3 regions of the Streptomyces sp. CAU 1734 genome follow, and region 3 is predicted to be linked to each of the others. Evidence: riboswitches for the same ligand, from Rfam matches in the RefSeq annotation. Region 3 holds a riboswitch; each other region holds the start of a gene.
What was found. Region 3 has a riboswitch for cobalamin ahead of metE (5-methyltetrahydropteroyltriglutamate--homocysteine S-methyltransferase). Riboswitches for the same ligand answer to the same signal wherever they lie in the genome.
Positions count from the first base shown of each region.

Region 1: linked by a shared signal. The riboswitch ahead of AAFN69_RS10655 (CbtB-domain containing protein) and the one ahead of metE (5-methyltetrahydropteroyltriglutamate--homocysteine S-methyltransferase) in region 3 are both predicted to bind cobalamin.
Region 2: linked by a shared signal. The riboswitch ahead of AAFN69_RS24720 (cobalamin biosynthesis protein) and the one ahead of metE (5-methyltetrahydropteroyltriglutamate--homocysteine S-methyltransferase) in region 3 are both predicted to bind cobalamin.

Region 1 is NZ_JBDQQP010000005.1:9,492-14,038, forward strand. It holds gene AAFN69_RS10640 (helix-turn-helix domain-containing protein) at 1-396, shown strand, start outside; gene AAFN69_RS10645 (VOC family protein) at 282-728, opposite strand; gene AAFN69_RS10650 (CbtA family protein) at 905-1,663, opposite strand; gene AAFN69_RS10655 (CbtB-domain containing protein) at 1,679-1,900, opposite strand; cobalamin riboswitch at 1,944-2,085, opposite strand; gene AAFN69_RS10660 (histidine phosphatase family protein) at 2,134-2,715, shown strand; gene AAFN69_RS10665 (DUF1775 domain-containing protein) at 3,987-4,547, shown strand, end outside.
Region 2 is NZ_JBDQQP010000013.1:53,673-58,219, forward strand. It holds gene AAFN69_RS24705 (class II aldolase/adducin family protein) at 1-456, opposite strand, end outside; gene AAFN69_RS24710 (inorganic phosphate transporter) at 726-1,985, shown strand; gene AAFN69_RS24715 (hypothetical protein) at 1,998-2,222, shown strand; cobalamin riboswitch at 2,390-2,528, shown strand; gene AAFN69_RS24720 (cobalamin biosynthesis protein) at 2,645-3,604, shown strand; gene AAFN69_RS24725 (cobyric acid synthase) at 3,609-4,547, shown strand, end outside.
Region 3 is NZ_JBDQQP010000002.1:380,606-385,152, forward strand. It holds gene AAFN69_RS05410 (helix-turn-helix transcriptional regulator) at 1-125, opposite strand, end outside; gene metE (5-methyltetrahydropteroyltriglutamate--homocysteine S-methyltransferase) at 297-2,615, opposite strand; cobalamin riboswitch at 2,784-3,001, opposite strand; gene AAFN69_RS05420 (YnfA family protein) at 3,141-3,476, shown strand; gene tsaD (tRNA (adenosine(37)-N6)-threonylcarbamoyltransferase complex transferase subunit TsaD) at 3,588-4,547, shown strand, end outside.

The DNA of each region.
Region 1 (4,547 bases), on a different contig from region 3:
GACCCGGCCCTGGCCGAGGTCGTGCGCCGGCTCCGCGAGGGGCGTACCGTCGCCGACACCGCGCGGGCCGTCGGCCTCGGCGCCCGGCAGCTCCACCGCCGCTCGCTCGACGCCTTCGGCTACGGGCCCAAGACCCTCGCCCGCGTACTCCGCCTCCAGCGGGCGCTGGCGCTGATCCGGGACGGTGTGCCGTACGCCGCCGCCGCGCCGGCGGCGGGCTGCGCCGACCAGGCGCATCTCGCCCGGGAGATGCGCGAGCTGGCCGGTACGACGCTGACCGCCTACACGGCCGCCTTCCCGGGCGCGGTGTCCTTCCCGGGGGCGGTGTCCTTCTCGGGCGCGGTGTCCGCGAAGAGCGAGACCCCGGTCCCGTCCGGGTCCAGGATCACCGCGTAACGCTGTCCCCAGACCGCGTCCCACGGCGCGAGATGCCCGGTGTACCCGGCCGCCGTGAGCTCCGCGTACACCGCGTCCACCTCCCCGGCGTCCGCGCAGCGGAAGGCGAGCCCGGAGCGGTCGCCACCGCTCGGCGGGGTCCACCCGGGGTCGAAGGAGCGGATGACGTCCTCGGTGTCCCACAGCAGCCGTACGCCGCCGGGAAGGGTCACCTCGACATGAGGGGCGGTCTCCGCACCGGGCGGGATGTCGAGGCCGAGCCGGCGGTAGAAGGCGAGCGAGGCGGCCATGTCGGACGCGACGAGGCTGATGGAGTCGAAACGTGGAGTCATGGCGCCACGGTAGAACGGGACCGGGCGCCCGGTCTTGAACGAATCGGACGTGCGTGGCGCGGGCGTGTGCGGCGCGGGCGTGTGCGGCGCGGGCGTGCGTGGCGCGGGCATGCCCCGGGCGGGGCCGCCCGGGGAGGATCGCGGCCCCTCGCCGCGGGGCCGCGATCCGTTTCCGCTCAGTTCGCCGCGGCCCGGCTCGCGCTCTCCGCCTCCGGCACCCGTGCCCCCGGCGTGAGCAGCCGCTCCGCCAACTGGCCGAAGACCAGGCCGAACACCGTCCACAGGGTCACCTGGATGGCGAGTGTCGCCAGCCGGAACTCCCAGACCACCGCGGCCGGGAAGCCCTTCGGCACCTCGTCGAACGACGGCAGGAACGCATAGGCGAGCCCCACCGCCACGACGAAGCCGGCCGCCGCGGCGACCGTCGCCCACCAGGTGCCCAGCCGGGGCACCAGCCGTTTCCCGAGAATCACCGCGGCCACCGCGAGCAGCACACTCAGCACGATCATCAGGAAGTACAGCCCGGTGCGCTGGCCGATGGTGTCCGGATCGCCGACCGCCGGCGGATTCGGCGGATACTTGAAGTACGGCACCACATACACCGTCACCAGCGCGCCGAGCGCCACCAGCGCGGCCGTGGCCCGCGGGCCGAACCGCCCGACCCGGCCGAGCGCCACACAGTAGGCGAGGGCCGCGATGCCGCCGATGGCGACACCGAAGACCAGCACGCCGGTGGCGAGTCCGGCCGTCGACTGCATGACCCGGCTGACCAGTTCCTCGCCGCCGTGCTCATGACTGTTGCTCTCCTCGAAGGCGATGGCCGAGTCGACCGGACCCTCACCGAGGAAGTACGCGACCAGCATGGCCGCCGCGCCCGCGATCAGGCCCGCGAGCATGCCGCGGACCAGCAGGGCTCTCACAGATATGGAGTTCATGGATCAGCGCGCGCCTCAGTGGCAGGGGAAGCCGAGAAGATGACGCCCGTCATGGACCCACTCGTGCACGGTCTCACCGGCGACCAGCGAGACCGCGCCCTGCTCCGCCCCGACGAAGTAGAGCAGGACCAGCATCAGAATGCCGAAGAAGACCGCCCAGGGAGCTATCGCCTTCAGCGATATCGGGGCGATGGCCGGTGCGGCGCCGGCGTTGGGGGGCACAGCGGACTGAGCCATGGCAGAACCTCCTGAGGGAACACGCGTCCCGGTCGTGGTGCCTTGTGCGTGATGCGAGGGCGGCGGGTCTGACTCTCCGCCCCGCGGGCGCGGGACGGGAACACAGTGGCGCGACCGTGCCGGATTTCCACCGGACTTCCGCCGACCTTCGTCATGTACACGTGACCGTATCGCTTGCGGAGGCGGTCCGCTACGGTGCGTGGTGGCCGAAAATGAATGAGCGGGAGGTGGCGGTGACGATCCGGCTGACGCTGGTCTCACCCGCGATGACGGCGGCGCTGCGGGAGGCGCGGTTCGAGGCGGATGCCCCGCTCGACGCGGCGGGGCTGCGGGCCGTGCGGGCGGCGCGGGCGGCGCGGGCCGCAGCCGGGTCCCTGCCGGCCGCCGGCCATGCCCTGAGCGGGCCCTCGCTGCGGTGCCGCGAGACCGCCGCGGAGTTGGGGCTCACGGCGCGGGTCGAGCCCGGGCTCACGGAGTGGCGGCTCGGCCGCTGGCACGGCCGCACCCTCGCCGAGGTGAGCGGGGCCGAACCCGACGCGGTCTCCGCGTGGCTCACCGACCCGTCGGCCGCGCCGCACGGCGGGGAGACCCTGCGGGAGCTCTGCGCGCGGGTGGGCGCGTGGCTGGAGTCCCTGCCGCCGGACTCCGGCCGGGTTGTGGCGGTCGCCGACGCCGCGGTGATCCGCGCCGCCCTGGTCCACGCGCTCGGGGCGGGGACGGAGGTCTTCTGGCGGCTCGATGTGGCGCCGCTGAGGGGGGTGGAGCTGACGGGGCGGGGTGCGCGGTGGAATGCGCGGGTGGGGTGGGGGCTGTAGCTGGGGTGGCGTTTCCGGGGCTCGGCCCCGGGTCCGGCGCGGCTGCCTTCGGCGGGGCTGTTGTTGGTGCGGGTTGCCTGTTTCCCCGGGTGGGGTTCTTGTGTGTGCGGGTTGGGTGCCGCTCCGGTTCGGTACTGGGGCTGCATGATTTACGGCGCGGTCTCCCGGTCTTGTTCTGTTCGCCCGGGTTTGCGCCACAAATCACGCTTGATGCCCCAGTACCGCTCCTGCGCGTCCCCCTTTCCGCGAGTAAGCCCAGTGCGTGATGACAGTGGTCTGTCCGTCCGTGCGTCCCGGGACGGTTTCACAAGGCGGGGAACCCCGCTCCGGAACGTCACCCGTGGGTGAGTGGGTGACGGGCGTCAGAGTGGGCGGGTGCTTCTGGGCGGGCGCTCCCGCACGAGAACAAGCCCGGGGGTGGTGGGGGGCCGCTTATCGGGCGACGCTCGTGGAGGGGGTGTGCAGGGTCGTCCCCGGAAGAGCCGGCGGTAAGACCGGGGTACGCAGGACAAGTGGGCCGGTTTCCGCCGGCTCTGAGGAGTCGAGCCCGGAGGACCCCCAGGCCGCCATGACACAAGCACTCCCGCCCCGTACCCGCGCCCCGGAGGGGAGTGAACGGAACAAGACCCCGAGGCACCGCAAGGCGCCGAAGGCGTCTGAAGGCCCGCACCCCGGACAACCCGAACAACACAGGGCACGAGGCGCACAAGAAGAGCCCCGCACCCGGGACCCCGAACGACGCGGGCGGGGACGCGACACCGCCCACGCACCCGCCCGCACCCGTGAACGAGGGCAAGCAAATTCAGCCTCGCCGGCGATTGAGGCGCCGGGTCCGGGGCGGAGCCCCGGGAAAACACCCGCACCCCGGGACCCCGGACAGCACAAGGCGGACGCGACACCGCCCCCACACCGACCCGCACCCGCGAACGAGGGCAACAAAATTCAGCCCCGCCGGAGGCAGCCGCGCCGGGGCCGGGGCGGAGCCCCGGAAAGGGACCCGCACCACGGGCGAGGGCGCACAAGATTCCGCCCCGCCGGAGGCAGCCGCGCCCGGGTCCGGGGCCGAGCCACGGAAGAACACCGCATCCGCACCCGACCGTTAGGGAGATACCGCTGACCCGGGCGGGCTCCGTCGGGAATGATGGGGCCGCCATGTATGGGGAACCGAACACACCGTTGCCAGTGTCGTCGCGGATGCCGGTCCCGGCACGCGCCCGGGCGCGTGCCGGGACCGGTGGGCGTTCCCATGATCTGTTCGTTCGAGGAGAACCATGAGCAACCCCACAGTCCGCCGCACCCGTCTCGTCGGTACCGCCCTCGCCGGCGCCGCCGCCATCGGTGCGGTTGTCATCGGCGCGGGACCGGCCGCGGCACACGCCGGAGTGTCCGCTTCCAACCCCCGCGCGCTGGCGAAGAACGTCACGATCACCTTCCACTCGGAGGCCGAGTCGGACACCGCGGGGATCGCCAAGCTCCAAGTGGCGCTGCCGGCGGGCATATCGGTGGGGGAGGTGAGCCTGGGGAAGGCGCCCAAGGGCTGGAAGTTCGCGCAGGCCCAGGGCGGATACATCCTCGGCGGGAAGCCGCTCGCGGTGGGTGTGGACGCGGTCTACAGCATTGTGGTCAAGCAGTTGCCGGACGCGAAGTCGCTGGTCTTCAAGACCGTGGAGACCTACGGCGACGGCAAGATCGCGCGCTGGATCGAGGAGCCCCGGGGCGGGGCGAAGCTGGAGAATCCGGCGCCGGTGCTGAAGCTCAAGAGCCCGACCCCGGGGTCCACCCCGAAGAGCGGGGTGGCGCCGGCCACCGAGTCGCCGGTGACCTCGGAGAGC
Region 2 (4,547 bases), on a different contig from region 3:
CCGCTCCTCCAGCGCGATGAGCATGTTCTCGGCCAAAGTCCGGGTGCCGTAGAGGGCGTAGGGGGCCACGCGCACCGGCCCGCCCAGCGCCGCGGTCATGTAGTGCACGGGCGGGAGCTCGGAGACCAGGGTGGAGACGGCGGTGGCGTGCACCGCGTGGGTGTGGACGACGGCCCGGGCGCCGGTGTTGCGGTAGACCTCCAGGTGGAGGGGGAGTTCGCTGGTGGGGCCGAGTGTGCCGATGAGCCGGCGGCCGTCGAGGCCGACCGCGACCGTGTCCGCGTCGGTGAGGCGGTCGTAGGGCACCCCGCTCGGGGTGACCAGGACGACCGGGCCGAGCCGGACGGAGACGTTGCCGGAGGTGCCGACCACCAGGCCCTCCGCGGCGGTTCTGCGAGCCGTGGCGACGACCTCGCGCCAGGCTTGTTCGATCGCTTCTCCAGTGGGGTCAGACATCTGTTCGGTCATACTGGAATCCTGTCAGGCGTCGCCCTGCGCGCACAGGGTGCGACCGTGGGCCACAACAGGCAGATATCCCTAAAAGGTGATGGAAGCCACTTTCTGTCGGCTCAGCTCCGCCGAGCCCGTCCGCACAGCCCCTCCGGACGGAAGCGGAAGGAAAAACCCCGCATGGGGACACCCCGAATCCGACCCCAGTTCACCTTCCGTTCACCCAGGTTACTTACGTTCGCCGGGCCACTGACGTCCAAAGATTGCCTGGGTAAATGGAACACATCACGCTGCTGCTCGCGATTGTGATCGTGACGGCTCTCGTGTTCGATTTCACGAACGGTTTCCACGACACCGCCAACGCGATGGCGACGACCATCTCGACCGGCGCGATGAAGCCCAAGTCCGCGGTGGCCATGTCCGCCGTGCTCAACCTCGTCGGCGCGTTTCTCTCGGTGGAGGTCGCCAAGACGATCTCCAGCGGAATCGTCAACGAGTCAGGCATAACACCAGAAGTGATCTTCGCGGCGCTCGTCGGCGCCATCCTCTGGAATCTTCTGACCTGGCTGGTCGGCCTGCCGTCCAGCTCCTCGCACGCCCTCATGGGCGGCCTGATCGGCGCCACGATCGCCTCGGTCGGCGTCAGCGGAGTCAACGGCGGCACCGTCGTCACCAAGGTGCTGATCCCCGCGATCGCCGCCCCCCTGGTCGCCGGCATCGGCGCGTACCTCGCCTCCCGGCTGACCTACAAGCTCGGTCAGAAGACCGATGAGAAGGCCACCGCGAAGGGCTACCGCGCCGGTCAGATTGCCTCGGCCGGTCTGGTCTCGCTGGCGCACGGCACCAATGACGCGCAGAAGACGATGGGCATCATCACGCTGGCCCTGGTCGCCGGCAATGTGCTCGCCCCCGGCTCGAACCCCCCGATGTGGGTCATCGTCTCCGCCGGTGTCGCCATCGCGCTCGGCACCTACCTCGGCGGCTGGCGCATCATCCGCACCATGGGCAAGGGCCTGACCGACCTCCAGCCGCAGCAGGGCTTCGCCGCCCAGACCAGCGCGGCCAGCGTCATCCTCGCCTCCTCCAACCTCGGCTTCTCGCTCTCAACCACGCACTCCTGCTCCGGCGCGGTGATGGGTGCCGGTCTGGGCCGCAAGGGCGGTGTGGTCCGCTGGTCCACCGCCACCCGGATGTTCGTCGCCTGGGGTCTGACCCTCCCGGCCGCCGGTCTGGTGGCCGCGGGCTCCGAGTACGTGACCAAGCAGGGCGACTGGGGCGTCGCCGTCGTCGCCGCCTTCCTGGTCCTGTCGTCCGCCGCGATCTGGATCTACTCCCGCCGCCAGGTGGTCGACCACACCAACGTCAACGAGGTCGACGAGACGGGCGAGCAGCCCGGCGTCGTGACCACCGCCATCGCGGCCGTCACCCCGCCCCCGGCCGGCCAGGTCGCCGTCCACGACGACTTCAAGACCACCATCCCCTCCCCCACGGCCAACGCCTCCGAGAACGGCCCGGCCAGCCCGGCCGCGGTGTAAGGACAGATCCGTATGAAAATCGACTGGGCAGCCCTCGGCTCCGTCTTCGGCGTGAGCCTCGTCGCCACCGTCGCTCTGGTGGGCCTCTTCGTCATGGGCATCATCGGACTGAGCAAGCAGGCCCCGGCCGACGGCCAAGGCGGTTCCTCCGTGGCCCTGGCCCGGACCGGCGCGTACGCCTGCTTCGCGGCCTGCCTGGCCGCGGTGAGCTACGGGATCTACCTGATCGTCACCTGATACGGCGATCCGGCGGCTGAGCGTGTGCGTGTCACACCGCGGCCGCCGTCCGTCCCGGCCGGCGGGCCGGTCACCTTCTGCGGGGGTGACCGGCCCGTTTGTCATTTCCGCCGGTGGGGTGTGGGCCGCAGCACACTGTCCCGCCGCAGGTCAACGGCAGGTTGACGGGTGTTCTCGCCGCGTGGTGGACTGCCCGGGCCATTACGGCGGCAGCAGAGGAAGCCGGTGCAAATCCGGCGCGGTCCCGCCACTGTCACCGGGAGAGATCCCGGAAGCCAGGAACTCTCGCCGCCGATCAGTCGAACCAGGGCGCGGACACCCTGAGTGAGGACACGAAGCCATGCCCGGCCGCGGTTCAGCCCCTGCCCCAGTGACACCCCCGGCATCACGGGCCGCCCGGACCGGAACCGCGGTCTGAGCGGATGCGTGCCGACCGGGTATTCGCGTACGGCGCCACCGCCGGTCTCATCGGCGATCTGCTGCTCGGCGACCCCCGCCGGGGGCATCCGGTCGCCGCGTTCGGCCGGGCCGCCGGCGCCGTCGAACAGGCTCTGTGGCGGGACCACCGGGGCTGGGGCGCACTGCACACCGCCGTCTGCGCGGGCGGTACCGTCGCCGCCGCCGCGCTGCTCGCGCGCGGGGTGCGCCGGAGTCCCGCGCTCTCCGCGGCGCTGACCGCCGGCACCACCTGGACCGTCCTCGGCGGTACGTCGCTGGCCCGCGAGGCCCGCACCATCGGGGCCGCTCTCACCGCCGGTGATGTGACGGCCGCCCGGGCGCGGCTGCCGCATCTGTGCGGGCGCGACCCGCAGTCGCTGGACGAGCGGGGGATCGCGCGCGCCGTGGTCGAGTCCGTCGCCGAGAACACCTCCGACGCCGTCGTGGGCGCCCTGGTGTGGGGGACCCTCGCCGGTGTGCCCGGACTGGCCGGTTTCCGGGCGGTGAACACCCTGGACGCGATGGTGGGGCACAAATCCCCCCGGTACCGGCGATTCGGCTGGGCCTCGGCGCGGCTGGACGATGTCGTGGGATGGCCCGGTGCCCGGCTGACGGCCGGGCTCGCGGTGCTCGCGGGCGGGGACCCGGTGCGGGCCGTACGGGCCTGGCGGGCCGACGCGCACCGCCATCCGAGCCCCAACGCCGGACCGGTGGAGGCGGCCTTCGCGGGCGCCCTGGGCGTACGGCTGGGCGGCACTCTCGCGTACGGCGGCCGGGTCGAGCACCGGCCGGTGCTCCACGGGGAGGGGCGGCCGGTGGAGGCCGCCGACATCGAACGGGCGGTCCGGCTGTCGCGGCGGGTGAGTGTGCTGGCGCTGGGCGCCGGTCTCGCGGGACGGCTGCTGTGGCGGCGTGTGGTGCGGACCGACAGGGAAGGGAAGTGACCCGGTGAACGGGCGCGGACGGGGCGGCGGGCTGCTGGTCGCCGGTACGACATCCGATGCGGGCAAGAGCGTGGTCACCGCCGGGATCTGCCGCTGGCTGGTGCGGCGCGGGGTGAAGGTGGCCCCCTTCAAGGGGCAGAACATGTCCCTCAATTCCTTTGTGACCCGGGAGGGCGCGGAGATCGGCCGGGCGCAGGCGATGCAGGCGCAGGCCGCCCGGGCCGAGCCGAGCGCGCTGATGAATCCGGTGCTGCTGAAGCCCGGCGGTGACCGCAGCAGCCAGGTGGTCCTCATGGGCAAGCCGGTGGGTGAGCTGAGTGCGCGCGGCTACCACGGCGGACGCCAGGAGGCCCTGCTCTCCACGGTGGTGGGGTGTCTGGAGGAGCTGCTGAGCACCCATGACGCCGTGATCTGCGAGGGCGCGGGCAGTCCGGCCGAGATCAATCTGCGGCGGACCGACATCGTGAACATGGGTGTCGCACGGGCCGCGCGGCTCCCGGTGCTGGTGGTCGGCGACATCGACCGGGGCGGTGTCTTCGCCTCCTTCTTCGGCACCACGGCGCTGCTGAGCGCCGAGGACCAGAGCCTGGTGGCGGGGTATCTGGTCAATAAATTCCGGGGCGATGTCTCGCTGCTGGAGCCCGGCCTGGACATGCTCGAAGGGCTCACCGGGCGGCGGACCTACGGGGTGCTGCCGTACGCGGGCGGGCTCGGCATCGACGAGGAGGACGGGCTGCGGGTCTCGCTGCGGGGTGCCGTGCGGGAGTCCGCCGTGACGGCTCCGGTCGGTGAGGACGTACTGCGGGTCGCGGTGTGCGCGGTGCCGCTGATGTCCAACTTCACGGATGTGGACGCGTTGGCGGCCGAGCCGGGGGTGATCGTGCGCTTCGTGGACCGACCGGAGGAGCTGGCGGACGCGGATCTGGTGATCGTGCCGGGAACC
Region 3 (4,547 bases):
TCGACCAGGCGCCGTCCGCTCTCGTCCCGGTGGGTGGCGACCCGGCCCGCGTCGGCCCAGCGGCGTGCGGTGTCGGGGCTGACGCCGAGCAGCCGGGCCGCCTGGCCGATGGTGTAAGAGTGCATGACAACACCGTAGGCGGGGCAACCCGGCATTTACAAGGAAAAACCTCTCTCACCATCGCAGATGCGCATCCGATCGCATCCAGCGACGGGTAGATGCGGCCCGGTACCGAACCAGAAGATTCCGCAGGAAAACAAAGGAATCAGGATGGATTCGGCACCGGGCCGCCCGGATCAGGAGCTCTCGGCCAGCTCGGCGCGGACGGTGCGCGCCGCGGCGACCAGGTTCTCCAGCGAGGCGCGGGTCTCGGGCCAGCCGCGGGTCTTCAGTCCGCAGTCGGGGTTGACCCAGAGGCGTTCGGCCGGAATCGCGGTCAGCCCCTTGCGGAGCAGGGCCGCGGCCTCCTCCGCGCTCGGCACCCGCGGGGAGTGGATGTCGTAGACCCCGGGCCCGGCCTCGCGGGGGTAGCCGTGGGCGGCGAGTTCGGTGGCGACCTGCATGTGCGAGCGGGCCGCCTCCAGGCTGATGACATCGGCGTCGAGGTCGTCGATGGCCTGGACGATGTCGCCGAATTCGGCGTAGCACATATGGGTGTGGATCTGGGTCTCCGGCCGGACGCCCGCGGTGGTGAGCCGGAAGGACTCGGTGGCCCAGTCCAGATAGCCGGCGTGGTCGGCGGCGCGCAGCGGGAGTGTCTCGCGGAGCGCCGGTTCGTCGACCTGGATGACGGAGGTTCCGGCGGCCTCCAGATCGAGCACCTCGTCGCGCAGTGCGAGGGCGACCTGTCGCGCGGTGTCGCCGAGCGGCTGGTCGTCGCGGACGAAGGACCAGGCCAGCATGGTGACCGGGCCGGTGAGCATGCCCTTGACGGGCCGCTCGGTCAGGGACTGGGCGTAGGTGGTCCAGCCGACCGTCATCGGCTCCGGACGGGAGATGTCGCCCGCGAGGATCGGCGGCCGGACATAGCGGGTGCCGTACGACTGCACCCAGCCGTGCTGGGTGGCGAGATAGCCGACGAGCTGTTCCGCGAAGTACTGCACCATGTCGTTGCGCTCGGGTTCGCCGTGCACCAGTACGTCGATGCCGGCCTTCTCCTGGAAGGCAAGCACCTCACGGATCTCCCCGCGGATGCGCTCGTCGTATCCGGCGGTGTCGATCCGTCCGGCGCGCAGATCGGCGCGGGCCGTCCGCAGCTCGGTGGTCTGCGGGAAGGAACCGATGGTGGTGGTCGGCAGCAGGGGCAGGCCGAGGTGGGCCCGCTGGGCGGCGGTGCGTTCGGTGTAGGGCAGGGAGCGGCGGCCGTCGGCGTCGGTGACGGCGGCGGTACGGGCCCGGACCGCCGGGTCGCGGGTGAGCGCGGACCCGGCGCGGGAGGCGAGATCGGCACGGTTGGCGGCGAGTTCGGCCGCGATGGCTCCGGTGCCCTGGCCGAGGCCGCGCGCGAGGGTGACGATCTCCTCGGTCTTCTGCTGCGCGAAGGCGAGCCAGCGGGCCACCTGCGGATCGATGTCGCGCTCGGCGGCGGCGTCGAGCGGTACGTGCAGCAGCGAGCAGGAGGCGGCCACATCGACCCGGCCGGCGAGGCCGAGCAGGGTGCCGAGAGTGGCCAGGGACTTCTCGTAGTCGTTGATCCAGATGTTGCGGCCGTTGACCACTCCGGCGACCAGGCGCTTACCGGGCAGCCCGCCGGCGGCGGCGAGGTCGGCGAGGTTGGCGGCGGCGGATTCGGTGAAGTCGATCGCGAGACCGTCGACGGGGGCCTTGGCGAGTACGGGCAGGGCGTCGCCGAGCCGGTCGAAGTAGGAGGCGACCAGCAGCTTCGGGCGGTCGGTCAGTCCCCCGAGGTCGCGGTAGGCGCGGGCGGCGGCACTGAGCTCGGCCGGGGTGCGGTCCTGTACGAGGGCGGGCTCGTCGAGCTGGACCCACTCGGCGCCGGCCGCCCGCAGATCGGCGAGGACTTCCGCGTACACCGGCAGCAGCCGGTCCAGCAGGGTCAGCGGCTCGAAGTCGGCGGCCACGCCCGGGGCGGGCTTGGCGAGCAGCAGATAGGTCACCGGTCCGACGAGGACGGGGCGGCCGGTGTGGCCGAGGGCGAGGGCCTCGGTGAGCTCCGCGACCTGCTTGGCCGGGTCGGCGGCGAAGACGGTGTCCGGGCCGAGTTCGGGCACCAGGTAGTGGTAGTTGGTGTCGAACCACTTGGTCATCTCCAGGGGCGCGACGTCCTGGGTGCCGCGCGCCATGGCGAAGTAGCCGCCGAGCGCGTCGGCGGCGACGGCTTCGCGGTGCCGCGCGGGGATGGCGCCGACCATGACACTGGTGTCGAGCACATGGTCGTAGTACGAGAAGTCGCCGGTCGGCACCTCGCGGACGCCGGCGTCGGCGAGCTGCCGCCAGTTCGTCCGGCGAAGGCCCGCCGCGGTCTCCCGGAGGGCGTCGGCGGTGACGCGGCCCTTCCAGAAGCCCTCGATCGCCTTCTTCAACTCCCGGCCCCGGCCCTGTCGCGGGTATCCGTACACAGTGGCCTCTGCCGCGGCTGCGGGCTTCGATGTCACAGAACTCTCCTTCGCGAGTTTCTCTCCTGACGGATCCCGGATGACGGGGCCGAGGGCGCGAAGGGATGACGAACGGAGACGGATTCACGGCGCATGCCCGAACGGCATACGCATCCGTCTCTTCTGCGCCGACCCGCCCACGAGGTCACCGGGATCACCGCGCACGGGGGCCGTGCGCGGACAGCGGGCAGGTCTTCGGACTCGCGGGCACGTTCCGGCGTACGGAACACCTACTGGCCGTCGCTTCCCGGGCCCGTGCGGACCCAGTGCGTATGACGGCGGTCGTTCCCACTCACCGCTGCGGGGCAGTCCCGGATTCTCACCGGGTTCCCTCTTGCGACGCGTCTGCCTGGCGGGCAGGGCGAACCAGCTGCCCCGCCAGGGTAGAGGCCAGAAGGGCGGGAAGAACATCATTGTCCGAATACCGGTATGCGTTTTGAGACAACAGCGGGGTGCCGCGCACCCCTGACACCATGTCCCAGGACCGTCCGTCACCCCGCTCACCACCGGAAAGTACCCGCAGCCGTGCTCGTCGCCCGCTCCCTCGCCCTGTTCGCCGTCGCCGCCCTGCTGGAGATCGGAGGCGCCTGGCTCGTCTGGCAGGGCATCCGGGAACACCGGGGCTGGATCTGGATCGGCGCCGGTGTCATCGCGCTCGGTCTCTACGGAGTCGTCGCCACCCTCCAGCCGGACGCCGAGTTCGGGCGCGTCCTGGCCGCGTACGGGGGAATCTTCGTCGCCGGGTCGATCGCCTGGGGTGTGGTCGCCGACGGCTACCGGCCGGACCGCTTCGATGTCGCCGGCGCGCTGATCTGCCTGGCCGGCATGGCGGTCATCATGTACGCGCCCCGCGGCCACTGACCGCCCCTCCGGGCCCTCCGTCCCGGCCCGCCGCCCCTTACTGCACATTTTGTGCAACTACAATCGATCCGCAAGAGCAGGGCTCGGGTGAAGAGACAGAGGAGGCCGCTCATGGCCGCTTCGCGGATCGTGCTGGGCATCGAGTCGTCGTGCGACGAGACCGGTGCGGGACTGGTGAGGGACGGGGTACTGCTGGGTCACGCCGTGGCGACCAGCATGGACGAGCATGCCCGCTTCGGCGGTGTGGTGCCGGAGATCGCCGCCCGCGCGCACATCCACGCACTCAATCCGGTCATCGGCCGGGCGCTGGACGACGCCGGTCTGCGGCTGTCCGACATCGGCGCCGTGGCGGTGACCACCGGTCCGGGCCTCTCCGGCGCGCTCCAGGTCGGCGTGGCCGGCGCGAAGACACTGGCGTACTCCCTCGGCGTACCGCTGTACGGCGTGCACCACCTCGCCGGGCATGTGGCGGCGGACACCCTGGAACACGGACCGCTCCCCGACCCCTGCATGGTGCTGATCGTCTCCGGCGGCCACACCTCGCTGCTGCTCGTACGGGACCTGGCGCGCGACCCGATCGCCCATCTCGGGGACACCATCGACGACGCCGCGGGCGAGTGCTTCGACAAGGTGGCCCGGGTCTTCGGCCTCCCCTACCCCGGTGGTCCGGCCATCGACCGGGCGGCCCGGGACGGCGACCCGAAGGCGGTCCGGTTCCCGCGCCCGCTGACCGGACCGCGCGACTCCGCGTACGACTTCTCCTTCTCCGGGCTCAAGACGGCCGCCGCGCGCTGGGCGGAGAGCCGGCGGGAGACCGGAGTGCCGGTCGCGGACGGCGCGGCGGCGCTCCAGGAGGCGGTGGCGGATGTACTGACCCGCAAGGCCGTCGCGGCCTGCGCCGAGTACGGAGTCGGCACCCTGGTCGTGGTGGGCGGCGTGGCCGCCAACTCCCGGGTGCGGGAACTCGCCCGGATGCGCTGCCGGTCCGCCGGGATCACCCTGCGCGTACCGCCGCTGAAGCTGTGCACCGACAACGGCGCGATGATCGCCGCCGTCGGCGATCTGCTGGTG